Regions from separate parts of the Bradyrhizobium sp. SZCCHNR1017 genome, predicted to be linked through region 3. Evidence: predicted binding sites of a transcription regulator. Region 3 holds the regulator's gene; each other region holds the start of a gene.
The links. The regulator HrcA, encoded in region 3, represses chaperone genes, less so after heat shock. The targets are predictions, from matches to a motif close to GTTAGCACTCNCNNNNNGNGAGTGCTAAC.
Positions count from the first base shown of each region.

Region 1: groES (co-chaperone GroES) is a predicted target of HrcA. The motif match lies at 1,537-1,565, and genes of this name have one in related genera.
Region 2: groES (co-chaperone GroES) is a predicted target of HrcA. The motif match lies at 1,730-1,758, and genes of this name have one in related genera.
Region 4: groES (co-chaperone GroES) is a predicted target of HrcA. The motif match lies at 1,466-1,494, and genes of this name have one in related genera.

Region 1 covers NZ_JAUHIR010000013.1:176,061-179,923, forward strand. Annotated here, with positions in the region: gene groL (chaperonin GroEL) at 1-1,020, opposite strand, end outside; gene groES (co-chaperone GroES) at 1,142-1,438, opposite strand; gene QW863_RS27545 (hypothetical protein) at 1,769-2,278, shown strand; gene QW863_RS27550 (protein phosphatase CheZ) at 2,394-3,173, opposite strand; gene QW863_RS27555 (L,D-transpeptidase) at 3,481-3,863, shown strand, end outside.
Region 2 covers NZ_JAUHIR010000002.1:279,066-282,928, forward strand. Annotated here, with positions in the region: gene groL (chaperonin GroEL) at 1-1,284, opposite strand, end outside; gene groES (co-chaperone GroES) at 1,372-1,686, opposite strand; gene QW863_RS06900 (usg protein) at 2,066-2,350, shown strand; gene QW863_RS06905 (cupin) at 2,560-3,165, shown strand; gene QW863_RS06910 (acyltransferase family protein) at 3,324-3,863, shown strand, end outside.
Region 3 covers NZ_JAUHIR010000003.1:150,071-153,933, reverse strand. Annotated here, with positions in the region: gene rdgB (RdgB/HAM1 family non-canonical purine NTP pyrophosphatase) at 1-190, opposite strand, end outside; gene rph (ribonuclease PH) at 187-900, opposite strand; gene hrcA (heat-inducible transcriptional repressor HrcA) at 1,065-2,153, shown strand; gene grpE (nucleotide exchange factor GrpE) at 2,286-2,906, shown strand; gene QW863_RS09610 (hypothetical protein) at 3,063-3,863, opposite strand, start outside.
Region 4 covers NZ_JAUHIR010000007.1:82,841-86,703, reverse strand. Annotated here, with positions in the region: gene QW863_RS18515 (GGDEF domain-containing protein) at 1-146, opposite strand, end outside; gene QW863_RS18510 (trypsin-like peptidase domain-containing protein) at 292-1,386, opposite strand; gene groES (co-chaperone GroES) at 1,609-1,923, shown strand; gene groL (chaperonin GroEL) at 1,966-3,588, shown strand; gene QW863_RS18495 (hypothetical protein) at 3,850-3,863, shown strand, end outside.

The DNA.
Region 1 (3,863 bases), on a different contig from region 3:
GGCCTTCTTGCCGGCGCCGTTGACGATCGTGGTGTTCTCCTTGTCAATCACGACCTTCTTGGCGCGGCCGAGCATCTTGATCGTGACGTTCTCGAGCTTCATGCCGAGATCTTCCGAGATCAGCTGACCGCCGGTCAGGATCGCGATGTCCTCGAGCATGGCCTTGCGGCGATCACCGAAGCCCGGCGCCTTGACGGCGGCGACCTTGAGGCCGCCGCGCAGGCGGTTGACGACCAGCGTCGCCAGCGCTTCGCCCTCGACGTCCTCGGCGATGATCAGCAGCGGGCGGCCCGACTGCACCACGGCTTCGAGCACCGGCAGCATGGCCTGCAGGCCCGACAGCTTCTTCTCGTGCAGGAGCACGTAGACGTCGTCCAGCTCGGCGGTCATCTTCTCGGCATTGGTGACGAAGTAGGGCGAGAGATAGCCCCGGTCGAACTTCATGCCTTCGACGATGTCGACCTCGGTATCGAGCGACTTGTTCTCCTCGACCGTGATGACGCCCTCGTTGCCGACCTTCTGCATCGCCTGGGCGATCATCTTGCCGATCGCGGCGTCGCCGTTGGCGGAGATGGTGCCGACCTGGGCGACCTCGGAGGACGAGGCGACCGGCTTGGCGCGCTTCTCGATGTCCTTGATCACGGCGGCCACCGCGATGTCGATGCCGCGCTTGAGGTCCATCGGGTTCATGCCGGCGGCAACCGCCTTGGCGCCCTCGCGCACGATGGCCTGGGCCAGCACGGTCGCGGTGGTGGTGCCGTCACCGGCGGTGTCGTTGGTCTTGGAGGCGACCTCGCGCAGCATCTGCGCGCCCATGTTCTCGAACTTGTCCTCCAGCTCGATCTCCTTGGCGACGGTGACGCCGTCCTTGGTGATGCGCGGAGCGCCGAAGCTCTTCTCGATGACGACATTGCGGCCCTTCGGGCCGAGCGTCACCTTGACGGCGTTGGCGAGAATGTCGACGCCGCGCAGCATGCGGTCGCGTGCGTCGCCGGCGAATTTGACGTCCTTGGCTGCCATTTCAAAATTCTCCTGGAGTAGACCTCGACGGCGAGGGGCGTGATCGCCCGTCTGTCGCCGGAACGAGGTTGCAGAGCATTTTCGCCCGGGGCGGCTGATCGCCGCCCCCGACAGGTCGGGATCAGGCGACGACGCCCATGATGTCGGACTCCTTCATGATCAGGAGTTCCTCGCCGTCCAGCTTGACCTCGGTGCCGGACCACTTGCCGAACAGCACGCGGTCGCCGACCTTGACGTCGATCGGGATCAGCTTGCCGCTCTCGTCGCGGCCGCCCGGGCCGACGGCGACGACTTCGCCCTGCGAGGGCTTTTCCTTGGCGCTGTCGGGAATGATGATGCCGCCCTTGGTCTTCTCTTCGGCGTCGATGCGCTTAACCACGACGCGGTCGTGCAGGGGACGAAACTTCGATTTGGCCATGACGGATCCCTTTTGGGGTGCTTGGATAAGTGTTGCTGTCGGAGGAAATCTGAATGCGGCCACATTGAACGCCCACTTGGCGCCAACTGGCTCGCAGCCTTAGCAATCCCGCCCTCCGAGTGCTAAAGACCGCCCGGGGAAATATGGCTTGCGGCTGTTCCTGTCAAGCAACGGCCAGCCGTTAAGCCGTTCTTGAGGCTGTTAGGGGATGTTGTCCCGGGCCAGACATGTTAGTGGAGCGGCGTCGTCATCCGACGTCATTGCTCTGACGAGCGTTTTGCGCTTGGTTGCCGGACGGGGCAGCCATGATCTTGTTCCTAAGGGGATGCCATGACGAGTTCACGGTGCGCGCGGCCGGTTGCCAATCTCGCGATCGCGTCAGCGCTCACGATGCTTCTGGGAGCGTGCACGGGCTTCAGCCTGTCGCCATCGACCCCCATGCAGCAGACCGAGGCGCCGGTCGAGCCCGAGGTGCCGGCCACGATTCGCGCCGAGGATCTCGTGGGCAAATGGGGGCTTGCCGCCTACAACAACCCGAATGACCGCCCGCGCACCGAAAAGATGGCTTTGGCGCAGTGCAAACAGCCCTACGTCATCGGGGCAGGCACGTCCGGTGGTGTCGTGATGCACCTGGCCGACCAGGCGACTCCCCAGGAACTGCGCTTGAAGGGATCGGCCAGCGGCAAGAACTACATCGGCCCGGCCGGACCGCCCGGCGGCGAGCAGGACCGCGAGGTCGTCTCCTTCGACGGCCGTGTGCTGATCACCCGCTTCGTCGACAAGGATGCGGCGACCCGTTACCAGACGATGGTCTACGTCCGCTGCGGACCGCGCGCCTGAGATCCGGGCGAACATCCCGCAAAGGTCGAGAGTCGAACGAAAAACGCCGGCGATAGCGCCGGCGTTCCTGTATGGTGACGTTGCCTGGAGCGGTCGCTGGGACTGGCCGACGAGGTCAGTTGAACATCGCGTCGATGTCGTCCTGCGAAGCGTGGCCGACGTCGCCTTCCGCCTTCGGGCCGTTCAGCAGCCGGGCGTCGCCCTCGCGGTGGTCGACGATCGGCGGCGTATGCGCCTTGATGGCGTCGACGCCGCCCCAGATGTCCATCATCACCACGATGTGGTGCTCGATGAACTTCATCGTGGTCATGACCTTGTTGATGCGCTGACCGGTCAGGTCCTGGAAGTTGCAGGCCTCGAAGATCGAGACCACGCGCTCCTGGATCTCTTCGCTCAGGATCTTCTGCTGGTCGGCCGAGTCCACCTTGGAGAGCGCGCTGGCGGCCTGGTCGATCGCCTCCGCGGCTTCGAGGATCTGCTGCGTCGCCTGCTCGGTGCCGCCGACGACCGCGCCGAGCTCGCCGTTGACCTTGGCCATCTCCTCGCCGTTGAAGCTCTTGGCATGGAGGGTCGCGATCTCGCCCTTGGTGCGGTTGATCGCGTCGTGGATCAGGTCGAGCTCGACCTTGAGCTTTTCGCACTGCTCGATCTGGGCGCGATAGGTCTCGAGCAGCGCGCGCGCTTCGGCGACCTCGCGTGCGGCGGACTCTTCGATGGCGGCGTTCGCCGTGTTGCTGCCGCCGCTGCGGATTGCATTGGCCATCTGGGAGCGGATCGCGCGCAGCTCGTCCATGATTTCCTTGTGGTTGGGGCCGATCTCGCCGCCCACGAATTCAGGCTCCGGCATATGGCCGACGATTGCTTCTTCGATACGGAAACGCTTGCGAACAGCCATGATAGTATCCCTGACCTTTTGCTCGGATCAGTTCTACGCAGAGGCTATTTAACATCGCGTTCACGCCAGGAACCGCCGTTGGGCAACGCTGGCGTGCATCGTGCGTCAACTATTAACCATGCTCCGCCGGCCTTCACGCAAAATAAACGCTAGCGATCAAAACCGCCGACGTATGCAGCGATGGTGAATCCCGGCGCCTCCCGCGTTTACCAAAGCGATCGGGTTTTGCTCTTTATTGACGATACGCGGCGGCGTTGCCGCCTCGCGCGACGAACAGTCTCCAGACGAAACAGTACAGAGTACGTCGATGTTCAAATCATTCTCCATAGCGCTGCTGGCCGGCGCATGCGCATTCCATTCAGGTCTGGATCGGGCTGCGGCTCAGGGATTTCAGCAGCCGACCGTGATTTACAGCGGGCCGCCGCAGCAGTCCGCGCCGGTGCGCACCGCCTATGTCGAACGCTCGCGCATGGGTGGCGGCTTCATCGAATTCCTGTTCGGGGATCCGCAAGGCGGCCGCGGCGCGCCTCCGCCGGGACAGCCGATGTACCAGCAGCAGCCGTCCTACTACGAGCCGCAGCGGCTGGCGCCGGGCATGGTCCCGCAGCAGGGCGTACCGGATGAGGAGGCCTATGAGCAGACGCAGCGGCCGCTCGATCCGAAATACGAGAAACAGATCGTTGACTACGA
Region 2 (3,863 bases), on a different contig from region 3:
GCCCTTGAGCTGCTCGGACGCCCGGAGCAGGGCGACGCCGCCGCCCGGCAGGATGCCTTCCTCGACAGCCGCGCGGGTCGCATGCATCGCGTCATCCACGCGATCCTTGCGCTCCTTGACCTCGACCTCGGTCGCGCCGCCGACGCGGATCACCGCGACGCCGCCCGCGAGCTTGGCCAGACGCTCCTGCAGCTTCTCACGGTCGTAGTCCGAGGTGGTCTCCTCGATCTGCGCCTTGATCTGGTGCACGCGCGCCTCGATGTCGGCCTTCTTGCCGGCGCCGTTGACGATCGTGGTGTTCTCCTTGTCGATCATCACCTTCTTGGCGCGGCCGAGCATCGAGAGGTTGACGTTCTCGAGCTTGATGCCGAGATCCTCCGAGATCGCCTGGCCGCCGGTCAGGATCGCGATGTCCTGCAGCATGGCCTTGCGGCGATCGCCGAAGCCCGGCGCCTTGACGGCCGCGACCTTCAGGCCGCCACGCAGGCGGTTGACGACCAGGGTGGCGAGCGCCTCGCCCTCGACGTCCTCGGCGACGATGACCAGCGGCTTGCCGGTCTGCACCACGGCCTCGAGCAGCGGCAGCAGCTCGTTCAGCGACGACAGCTTCTTCTCGTTGATCAGGATGTAGGCGTCATCCATCTCGACGCGCATCTTGTCGGCGTTGGTGACGAAGTAGGGCGAGATGTAGCCGCGGTCGAACTGCATGCCCTCGACGACGTCGAGCTCGGTCTCGAGCGACTTGGCTTCCTCGACGGTGATGACACCCTCGTTGCCGACCTTCTTCATGGCGTCGGCGAGGAACTTGCCGATCTCGGCGTCGCCGTTGGCGGAGATGGTGCCGACCTGGGCGATCTCGTCGTTCGACGTGACCTTCTTGGAGTTCTTGACGAGGTCGGCAACGACCGCCTCGACCGCGAGGTCGATGCCGCGCTTCAGATCCATCGGGTTCATGCCGGCGGCAACCGCCTTGGCGCCTTCACGCACGATGGCCTGGGCCAGCACGGTCGCGGTGGTGGTGCCGTCGCCGGCCGCATCAGCGGACTTCGAGGCGACCTCGCGCACCATCTGCGCGCCCATGTTCTCGAACTTGTCGTCGAGCTCGATCTCCTTGGCGACGGTGACGCCGTCCTTGGTGATGCGCGGCGCGCCGAACGACTTGTCGAGGACGACGTTGCGGCCCTTCGGACCGAGCGTGACCTTGACGGCATTGGCGAGGATGTCCACGCCGCGCAGCATGCGGTCGCGAGCGTCGACGCCGAACTTTACGTCTTTTGCTGACATATTGGGTTTCCCTGAGTTGAATTGGTCGTCTCACCCTGGGCAGGGCGCCCGCAGGCGCTCCTCAGGGTGAGCGTTGAGCGGGTTGGCTTAGGCGGCCTTCTTCTTCGACGCGGTGTCGGTGAGCACGCCCATGATGTCGCTTTCCTTCATGATCAGCAGCTCGTGGCCGTCGATCTTGACCTCGGTGCCCGACCACTTGCCGAACAGCACGCGGTCACCGACCTGGACGTCGAGCGGGACCAGCTTGCCGCTCTCGTCGCGGGCGCCCGGGCCCACCGCGATCACTTCACCCTGCGAGGGCTTCTCCTTGGCCGAGTCGGGGATGATGATGCCGCCAGCGGTCTTCTCTTCGGCGTCGATGCGCTTGACCACGACGCGGTCGTGAAGCGGACGGAAAGCCATACAGTCCTCCTAAGCTATTGAGGCGATTGTCAGTTTCTGGGAATTTGGCAGTCGGCGCCGGCGAGTGCCAGCACGCAGGCTGGATTTAGGGGAGAGCATTCAGCCGGGCAAGGGCTTGTAGCAGAAAAATTAGCAGTCAACTGCGGGCTCTGCCAAAGCGTTCCGATAGCGTTAACGGAAGCGGAACGAACCATGAAACCCCGTATTAGCACCTGGGCTAAGTGGCTGCTAATGCAGCATTTTTCAACATGTCGTTAAACATTTAAGCTTGAGATGGGTTGAGGACATGCGTCACATTTCTAGGCAGTGAGCGCATCTTTGCCGGGTGGCTCCATCCCGGATGGCCACACGGACATGCGCTCCAGAAACGGAGGTTGGCATGGTGTCGAAGGTTGAGGTTTCCGAGGACTTTCGGAAACAGGTGCTGGGTTACGGGCTGACGACGGCGCAGATCCTGTATCGGATGCCGGACCATCGCTCGCTGCTGCAGACCTATGTCTGGCAGAACTACGACCTGTTTCCGAAATTCCCTGCGCTGCAGGACTTCCTGGCGTTCTGGCAGGAGAAGATCGAGGGGCCGCTGTATTCGGTCACGGTGGCGCATTCCAAGCTGATCAAGCCGGCCGAGCTGCGCGCTGTCGACGGCGTGTTCCGGCTGCATTGAGCTGACAGCCACCGCTGCCGCCTCATGACCGGTGTCATTCCGGGGCGCGCGAAGTGCGAGCCCGGAATCCATCGGGCGGCAGAACGCGCGGAGGAATGGATTCCGGGCTCGTGCTTCGCACGCCCCGGAATGACGACCTTTGTTGGAGCGGCTGCTGGGACTCTCCAATATGTGCTACCCTCGCGACGAGGATACGCAGGGAGAGCACCATGGCCACCAAGAGCCGGACGACCAAGCCCGCATCACGCGCCGCCGCCAAGTCAGCGGCGCTGAAGACCGGCAAGAGCAGCAAGGCGACGGCGAAGGCCGTTACGAGAACTAGCGCCAAGCCGCTGGCGAAGACGCCCGCCAAGCCGGGCCGGGCGGCTGCGCCCTCGGCGCGCAAGGCGCTGGCGAGCAAGGGGCGACCAGCGCCGGCGCCGCGCCGCCGCAAACAGAAGGTCGCGATCAGCCATCACCGCGAGGAGGACTTCAAGGCCGACGGCCTGCGCGCTTATGCCCATTACCGCGACCTCGGCATCGCCGACGCGACGCACGGTTTGGCGCGCGCGCATGTCATCCGCATGCTGCCGCCGTGCAATCCGCAGGAAGTCTCCAAGCTGCACACCCATGCGGTCGACTTCCAGATGGTCTATGTGCTCAAGGGCTGGGTGAAGAGCTACCTCGAAGGCGTCGGCGAGACGCTGATGCAGGAGGGCAGCTGCTGGACCCAGCCGCCGAAGATCCGGCACATGATCCTCGACTATTCCGACGACGTCGAGCTGCTGGAAGTGATCCTGCCGGCCGACTTCAAAACCGTCGAACTGTCGACGTAAAGCCGACAGAAATGGATGGAAACATTCGCGTGCGATGGACGGCGGTCCCATCGCGCGTGTGTGTTGACATCCGGTCTCGCGTCATTGGGACGGATGGGCCGGCGACGAATCCGTAAGACGTGTTCGCCGCGGGCTTGCGTAAAGGCGTACCCGTTCCGTTGCCGCGCTTCGTCGTCCAGTTCGCTCCCACGATCCCGCGCGCGCCTCGCACGCGCGCATCGACGCAGCCCCGCTTCGCCAGCGCGGGCGCCGGCTCGGCTTCAGGTGTAGGACATCGCGAGGACATCGACTGGCTGCGCGCCATCGCGGTGCTCTCCGTCGTCGCATTCCATTTCGAGGCGCCGGCGATCTTCGGCGGCTTCGTCGGCGTCGACATCTTCTTCGTCATCTCCGGCTACCTGATCACCGGCATCATCGCCGCGGAGATCGCGGCGGGCCGCTTCTCGTTCGTGCAATTCTACGAGCGGAGGGTGCGGCGGCTGCTGCCGGCGCTCTACGCCATGGTGGCGTTCGCGGCGCTTCCGGCGTCGCAGGACATGCTGGGCTCCGAGCGCGCCGAATTCTTCCGTTCCGCGGCCGCCGTCGTCACCTTCACCTCGAACGTCTTCTTCTGGCAGCAGTCGGGCTATTTCGACCACGCCGCGGTGGAGAAGCCGCTGCTGCACGCCTGGTCGCTCGCGGTCGAGGAGCAGTTCTAT
Region 3 (3,863 bases):
CGACCGCCTTGATGCGGGCGTTGGCCTGGAAGGTCTCGCCGGTCTCATCCGGCTCGTCCAGGCCGAGATCGCCGGCCGACACCGCCTCGACGCCATGGGGAGCGAGCAGCTCGCGCATCTCGGCAAGCTTGCCGGGATTGTGGGTCGCAATGATGATGCGACCGGTGAGCTTGCGGTGCGGGCTGCTCACGCGACCGCCATCTTCTGCAGGTCGACCAGCCGCGCGACGCCCTTGCGGGCGAGCGCCATCAGCGCCAGGAATTCGGCCTCGGTGAACGGCGTCTTCTCCGCCGTGCCCTGCACCTCGATGATGCGGCCGTCGCCGGTCATGACGAAATTGGCGTCGGTCTCGGCCTCGGAGTCCTCGGCGTAGTCGAGATCCAGCACCGGCGTGCCGTTGTAGATGCCGCAGGAGATTGCGGCGACGTTGGCGCGCAGCACCTCGGTCTTGATCATGTTGCGCGATTTCATCCACTTGATGCAGTCGGCCAGCGCCACCCAGGCGCCGGTGATCGACGCCGTGCGCGTGCCGCCATCGGCCTGCAGCACGTCGCAATCGACCGTGATCTGGCGCTCGCCGAGCGCTTCCAGGTCGATCGCGGTGCGCAGCGAGCGGCCGATCAGGCGCTGGATCTCGACGGTGCGGCCGGTCTGCTTGCCGGCGGAGGCCTCGCGCCGGGTCCGTTCCAGCGTGGCGCGCGGCAGCATGCCGTATTCGGCGGTGATCCAGCCGCGTCCCTGGCCCTTCAGCCAGGGCGGCAGCCGGTCCTCGAGCGTGGCGGTGACCAGGACATGGGTGTCGCCGAACTTCACCAGGCAGGAGCCCTCGGCGTATTTGACGACGCCGCGTTCCAGGCTCACGGCCCGCAGTTCATCCGGTGCACGGCGGCTCGGCCGCATGATTCTCTCCGTGAAAGCGCGCGAAAGACCGACTTTGACGGGCCTTGTAGGAGCCGGGACCGGCAGCGGCAAGGGTTTATCATGGCTTCGCCCGCGAGCGCCGACCGGCTTGCCACCGAGCCGCCGCATGGACACATTATAGGCAGCTGGGAGGAGTGCATCTGGTGGCCCACCACGATCCGATCAACCTGATGACACCGCCGGCCGGTCTGGCGCACCTGAACGAGCGCTCGCGCGAGATCTTCCGGCAGATCGTCGAAAGCTATCTGGCGACCGGCGAACCGGTCGGCTCGCGCAACATTTCGCGGCTGATCGCGGTTCCGCTGTCGCCGGCCTCGGTGCGCAACGTCATGGCCGATCTCGAGCAGCTCGGCCTCATCTACGCGCCGCACACCTCGGCCGGCCGGCTGCCGACCGAGGCTGGCCTGCGCTTCTTCGTCGACGCCCTGATGCAGGTCGGCGACATGACGGAGGCCGAGCGGCAGTCGATCCAGAGCCAGCTCGCGGCCGTCGGCCAGGCGCAGTCGGTCGAAGCGGCGCTGGACGAAGCGCTGACCCGGCTGTCGGGTCTGACCCGTGCCGCTGCCGTGGTTCTCACCGCCAAATCCAACACCCGCCTGAAGCACATCGAGTTCGTCAGGCTCGAGCCCGAGCGCGCGCTCGTCGTTCTGGTCGGTGAAGACGGACAGGTCGAGAACCGGGTCCTGACCCTGCCGCCGGGCGTGCCGTCGTCGGCGCTGACCGAGGCGTCCAATTTCCTCAATGCCCGCATCAGAGGACGGACGCTGGCGGAAGCGCGGCTCGAGCTCGAGACCGCGCTGGCGCATGACCGTGCCGAGCTCGATCAGTTGACGCAGAAGGTGATCGCCGCCGGAGTCGCGAGCTGGTCCGGAGGGGACAGCGACGAGCGGCAGCTCATCGTGCGCGGCCACGCCAACCTGCTCGAGGACCTGCATGCGCTCGAAGATCTCGAGCGTGTCCGGCGGCTGTTCGACGATCTCGAGACCAAGCGCGGCGTCGTCGATCTGCTCGGACGGGCGGAGAGCGCGGAAGGTGTCCGCATCTTCATCGGCTCGGAGAACAAGCTGTTCTCGCTGTCGGGCTCGTCGACGATCGTGTCGCCCTATTCCGACGCCACGGGGCGCATCGTCGGCGTGCTCGGCGTCATCGGTCCGACCCGGCTCAACTATGCCCGGGTGATTCCGACGGTCGATTATGCCGCGCGTCTGGTCAGCCGGCTGCTGGGTGGCTGACGCGTGACTTGGTTCACCCGCGGACAGCGCCTCCGGGCGCAATGGTCAGGCTGCGCTTGATTTTCGACGCCCAAAGCACGATATCCCGCCCCATATCCCCCAAACCCGTCAGCCGAACTTGCGAGTCTGTCCATGACCGATCCCGACCTGCATAAGAATGATCCGGAAAACCCGGCGCAGGCCAGCGAACCCGTCGTCTCCAAGCCCTACATCATGCCCGATGATCCTGAGGCCGGCTCGGCCGAGGCCCTTGCCAAGGAGGCGGCCGACGCGCGCGACAAGATGCTGCGCACGCTCGCGGAGATGGAGAACCTGCGCAAGCGGACGGCCCGTGAAGTCGCCGATGCGCGCATGTACGGCATCACCGGCTTCGCCCGTGACGTGCTCGATATCGCCGACAATCTGCAGCGCGCGCTCGATGCCGTGCCGGCCGAGACACGCGCCAATGCCGATGCGGGCCTGAAGTCGCTGATCGAGGGCGTCGAGCTCACCGAGCGCTCGCTGCTCAACACGCTGGAGAAGAACGGCGTCAAGAAGTTCGATCCGACGGGACAGAAGTTCGACCCCAACTTCCAGCAGGCGATGTACGAGGTCCCGGATCCGTCGGTGCCGTCCGGTACCGTGGTGCAGGTCGTGCAGGCCGGCTTCATGATCGGCGAGCGCGTGCTGCGCCCCGCGCTGGTCGGCGTGTCCAAGGGTGGCGCGAAGGCGGCGCCGGCGGCGAGCAACGATCAGTCGAACAGCGCCGCCTGACGGCGAGCCTAGGCAGGCGTCCCGCTGCCGTCCTGTCGATCGAATGAACAAGCCACGGGCAACGATGCCCGTGGCTTCTTGTTTGTCGGCGCGACTTTGTAGTCCGTCTCACGGCGAGTGGCCAACGTGATCACGACGTCCGATGCCGGGCTGGTCTCAGCCTCTCGGCTGGATGCCGTCGCGGACGGCGCGGAAGCGCGGGAAGGCCGCCGACCACTGGTCGCGCGGCGCGCTGCCGATGATCCGCAACGTGTTCGGCCCGCCGAAGCGCAGCCACTGCACCACCGTCACCGGCGTATTGTCCTTGCCGCTGGTGGCGTCGATCCGGGTCTCATAGGCCGGCTGGCCGTCGATGCGGATCGGCTCGGACATCGTGATGCGCGCTTCGCGGACGCCCGGAATGGTGGTGGCCGCCTGCTGCGCGACGCGCGCGCGGTCGCCTGCCTCCGGGGCGACGCCGGCCACCAGCCCGATCACCACGAAGGGCGCGGCCTCGAAGCCCTTGTCCTCTTCGCCATCGGCCAGGATCAGGGCGCCCGGCCCGAGCGTGCGGATGGTCTTGAACCCGGAGAGGTCGGTGACCTTGAACGGCATCATCGCGAGCTGCTCGTCGACCGGAACGTCCTTGCGGACGACGGCGGAGGCGAACATCTGGCGCACGGCATCGTCGGTATAGATCCGGCTCGCGGTCTCCGGGATCTGCACGGCCACGTAGCCGGAGAAGCCGTTGCCGGGCAGGATCATCGAGTAGCGCCGCACTGGCGTGGCGCCATCCCGGCCGTTCTCCACCGTGTAGTAGGCGGTGCCGGCAGCGGTCTCGATGCTCTCCGGCTTGACGCTGCCGGTCCCGGCGGGATTGGCGGTAAACGCATTCTTCACCTCGCCATAGGCGGCCGCCGGCAGTTCGGTCAGCAGCACCTTGACGCTCTGGTCCTCGGTTTCGAAGCCGGAGAACGT
Region 4 (3,863 bases), on a different contig from region 3:
GCGCCGCCGGCGAACACCGACCAGCAGCCGTAGAGCTCACGCGTCAACGCGCGGCGGATATCTGATGACACCGGATATCCCGGGTCGGCCAGCCAGCGCGTCACGCGCCAGCGTGGCAAACTGAACGCCAAACCATCACCCCGCATTTCAATACCTCCGCGGGGTTGCAATAAGCGCGATAGCACTTAACAGGCGTTTAGAGAGGTATCGGCGTCTCGCTGCATGCTTGATGCACGGTAAAAATTTACTCCACGTGGTATGCGCAGCTAACAACGAACTGAAGTTGAATTCTCAGCCCGAGGTTCTCGCGCGCGCACGTTCTTCGGTGACCGGCGCGACCTCCACCGTCGCATTGCCGAGCGCGCGGTCGCGCTCGAACACGAGACGGACGCGCTGCCCGACCGGTGTGAGGCCGATCAGGTTGCGCACCTGCGTGGCGCTGCGCACCGGCATGTCGTTCGCCTTCACGATGATGTCGCCCTTGCGCAGTCCCGCGCGTTCGGCCGGCGAGCCCACGGTGACGTCGGCGACGCGCGCGCCCTGAATCCGGCCATCGGCCGGCGCATCCAGGTCGAGCAGGGTCACGCCGATGCGGCCGCGATCGACGCGGCCGTTGGCGACGAGCTGCTCCATCACCCGCCGCGCCATGTTGATCGGGACGGCGAAGCCGATGCCGACATTGCCGCCGCCGGGCGAGATGATCGCGGTGTTGATGCCGACCAGCTCGCCGCGCAGATTGATCAGCGCGCCGCCGGAATTGCCGGGATTGATCGCGGCGTCGGTCTGGATGAAATCCTCGTAGCCCTGCTTGCCGAGGCCGGTTCGCCCGAGCGCGCTGACGAGACCCGAGGTGACGGTCTGGCCAAGACCGAACGGGTTGCCGACGGCGATCACGAAGTCGCCGACCTCGAGCGCATCACTGTCGCCAAGCGCGATGGCCTTGAGGTCGATAGGGTCCCTGATCTGCAGCAGCGCGATATCGGTGGCGGGATCGCGCCCGACCAGGCGGGCGGCGAATTTGCGGCCATCCTTGGTTCGGATCTGCGCTGTCGTGACGTGCTCGACGACGTGATTGGCGGTCATGACGTAGCCGCGCTGCGCATCGACGATGACGCCCGAGCCGGTGGCGCTGATCTGCTTCTCGACCTGCTTGGGGACGTCGAAAAACTCGCGAAACAGCGGGTCCTGGTAGAGCGGATTGTCCTGGCGGACCTTGCCTTCGACCGAGATGTTGACGACGGCGGGCGTCACTTCCTTGACCAGCGGGGCCAGCGTCGGCACCCGGCCGAGCTTGAGATCGGGAATTTGGGCCAAGGCAGGCCCGGTCATCAGGCAAAGCAGAATGGCAGGCGCCAGGACGGCCCGGAGAAAAGGCGGAAGCTGCATCGTGATCCCCAACAAGCGCGATCAGGATTTTTTGGCGACGACAGAACTGGGAAAGCGGCCGGCCCGGTTCAAGAGCCGCACTGGCAATCGTTCCCCGAGAGTGCCAAAAAATTTACGTGACCCTCTTGAACGAAAAGTTCGGCTTTCCTAGGTCGTTGCTCGCTCGGGGGCCTGATGGGACCCGAGGCTTATGACATCGCTGATCTGTAAAGGAGGATGTGCATGCATTTCCGTCCATTGCACGACCGCGTGCTCGTGCGCCGTATCGATGCCGAGGAGAAGACCAAGGGCGGCATCATCATTCCCGACACCGCCAAGGAGAAGCCGCAGGAGGGCGAGATCGTCGCCGCGGGTCCTGGCGCGCGGAATGAGCAGGGGCAATTGGTGCCGCTCGACGTCAAGCCCGGCGACCGGGTGCTGTTCGGGAAATGGTCGGGCACCGAGGTCAAGATCGACGGCAAGGATCTGCTGATCATGAAGGAGAGCGATCTGCTCGGCATCATCGACACGCCCGTCGCGGCCAAGAAGGCTGCGTGATTCCCTCAACTGACAGTCATCGAGAGAAAGGAGACGACGAACATGGCTGCCAAGGACGTGAAGTTTTCGACCGACGCGCGCGATCGCATGCTGCGCGGCGTCGACATCCTCGCCAATGCCGTGAAGGTCACGCTCGGTCCCAAGGGCCGCAACGTCGTGATCGAGAAATCGTTCGGCGCGCCGCGCATCACCAAGGACGGCGTGACGGTCGCCAAGGAGATCGAGCTGGAGGACAAGTTCGAGAACATGGGCGCGCAGATGGTGCGCGAGGTGGCCTCGAAGACCGCCGATCTCGCCGGCGACGGCACCACCACCGCCACCGTGCTCGCCCAGGCCATCGTCAAGGAAGGCGCGAAGTCGGTCGCCGCCGGCATGAACCCGATGGATCTGAAGCGCGGCATTGATCTCGCCGTCGACGCGATCGTCAAGGATCTCAAGTCGCACGCCAAGAAGATCACCAGCAATGACGAGATCGCGCAGGTCGGCACCATCTCGGCCAATGGCGACAACGAGATCGGCCGCTTCCTCGCCGAGGCCATGCAGAAGGTCGGCAATGAGGGCGTGATCACGGTCGAGGAGGCCAAGAGCCTCGACACCGAGCTCGAGGTGGTCGAAGGCATGCAGTTCGACCGCGGCTACGTTTCGCCGTACTTCGTCACCAATTCCGAGAAGATGCGGGTCGAGCTCGAGGATCCCTACATCCTGATCCACGAGAAGAAACTGTCGGGCCTGCAGACCATGCTGCCGCTGCTCGAAGCCGTGGTGCAGTCCGGCAAGCCGCTGCTGATCGTCGCCGAGGATGTCGAGGGCGAGGCGCTGGCGACGCTGGTGGTCAACAAGCTGCGCGGCGGCCTGAAGATCGCCGCGGTCAAGGCGCCGGGCTTCGGCGATCGCCGCAAGGCCATGCTGGAGGACATCGCGATCCTCACCGGCGGCACCACGATCTCCGAGGATCTCGGCATCAAGCTGGAGAACGTCACCTTGTCGATGCTCGGCCGCGCCAAGAAGGTCGTGGTCGACAAGGAGAACACCACGATCGTCGACGGCGCCGGCGCCAGGAAGGACATCGAGGCGCGCACCCAGCAGATCAGGCTGCAGATCGAGGAGACCACCTCCGACTACGACCGCGAGAAGCTGCAGGAGCGGCTGGCCAAGCTCGCCGGCGGCGTCGCGGTGATCCGGGTCGGCGGCGCCACCGAGGTCGAGGTCAAGGAGCGCAAGGATCGCGTCGATGATGCGCTGCATGCGACCCGCGCCGCGGTGGAGGAGGGCATCCTGCCCGGCGGCGGCGTCGCGCTGCTGCGCGCCACCAAGGTGCTCGACGGCGTCAAGACTGTTAACGCCGACCAGAAGGCCGGCGTCGACATCGTCCGGCGCGCCATCCAGGTGCCGGTGCGGCAGATCGTGCAGAACGCCGGCGAGGACGGCTCGCTGGTGGTCGGCAAGCTCCTGGAAAAGGATGCCTATGGCTGGGGCTTCAACGCCGCGACCGGCGAGTACCAGGATCTGGTGCAGGCCGGCGTGATCGACCCCGCCAAGGTGGTCCGTACCGCGCTGCAGGATGCGGCCTCGGTCGCCTCGCTGCTGATCACCACCGAGGCGCTGGTGGCCGACAAGCCGAAGAAGGCGGACGCCGCCGCGGCCGCGCCGTCGATGGACTTCTGATCTGATGAAGCCGGGGCTGGCCGCAGCCAGCCCCGGCTGCCTGAAGGAAATATCTACAAACAACTGATCGCTGCCCTGTGCGGTCGTGGATCGGCCACAACGGGCAGCTATCAATCAGGTTGGCGATCGCAGTTCGTCCAGAACCGGCCACAATTGCGTTCAGTGAGCCGGCTGTGATCGGACCGACGGTCGACGGGAGGTGTGGTTGAGCGCTGCCGCGCCGCCCGGTCTCATCAGCAGCGCGAGCTCGCAGGCCCGATCATGCCAGCCTGGCA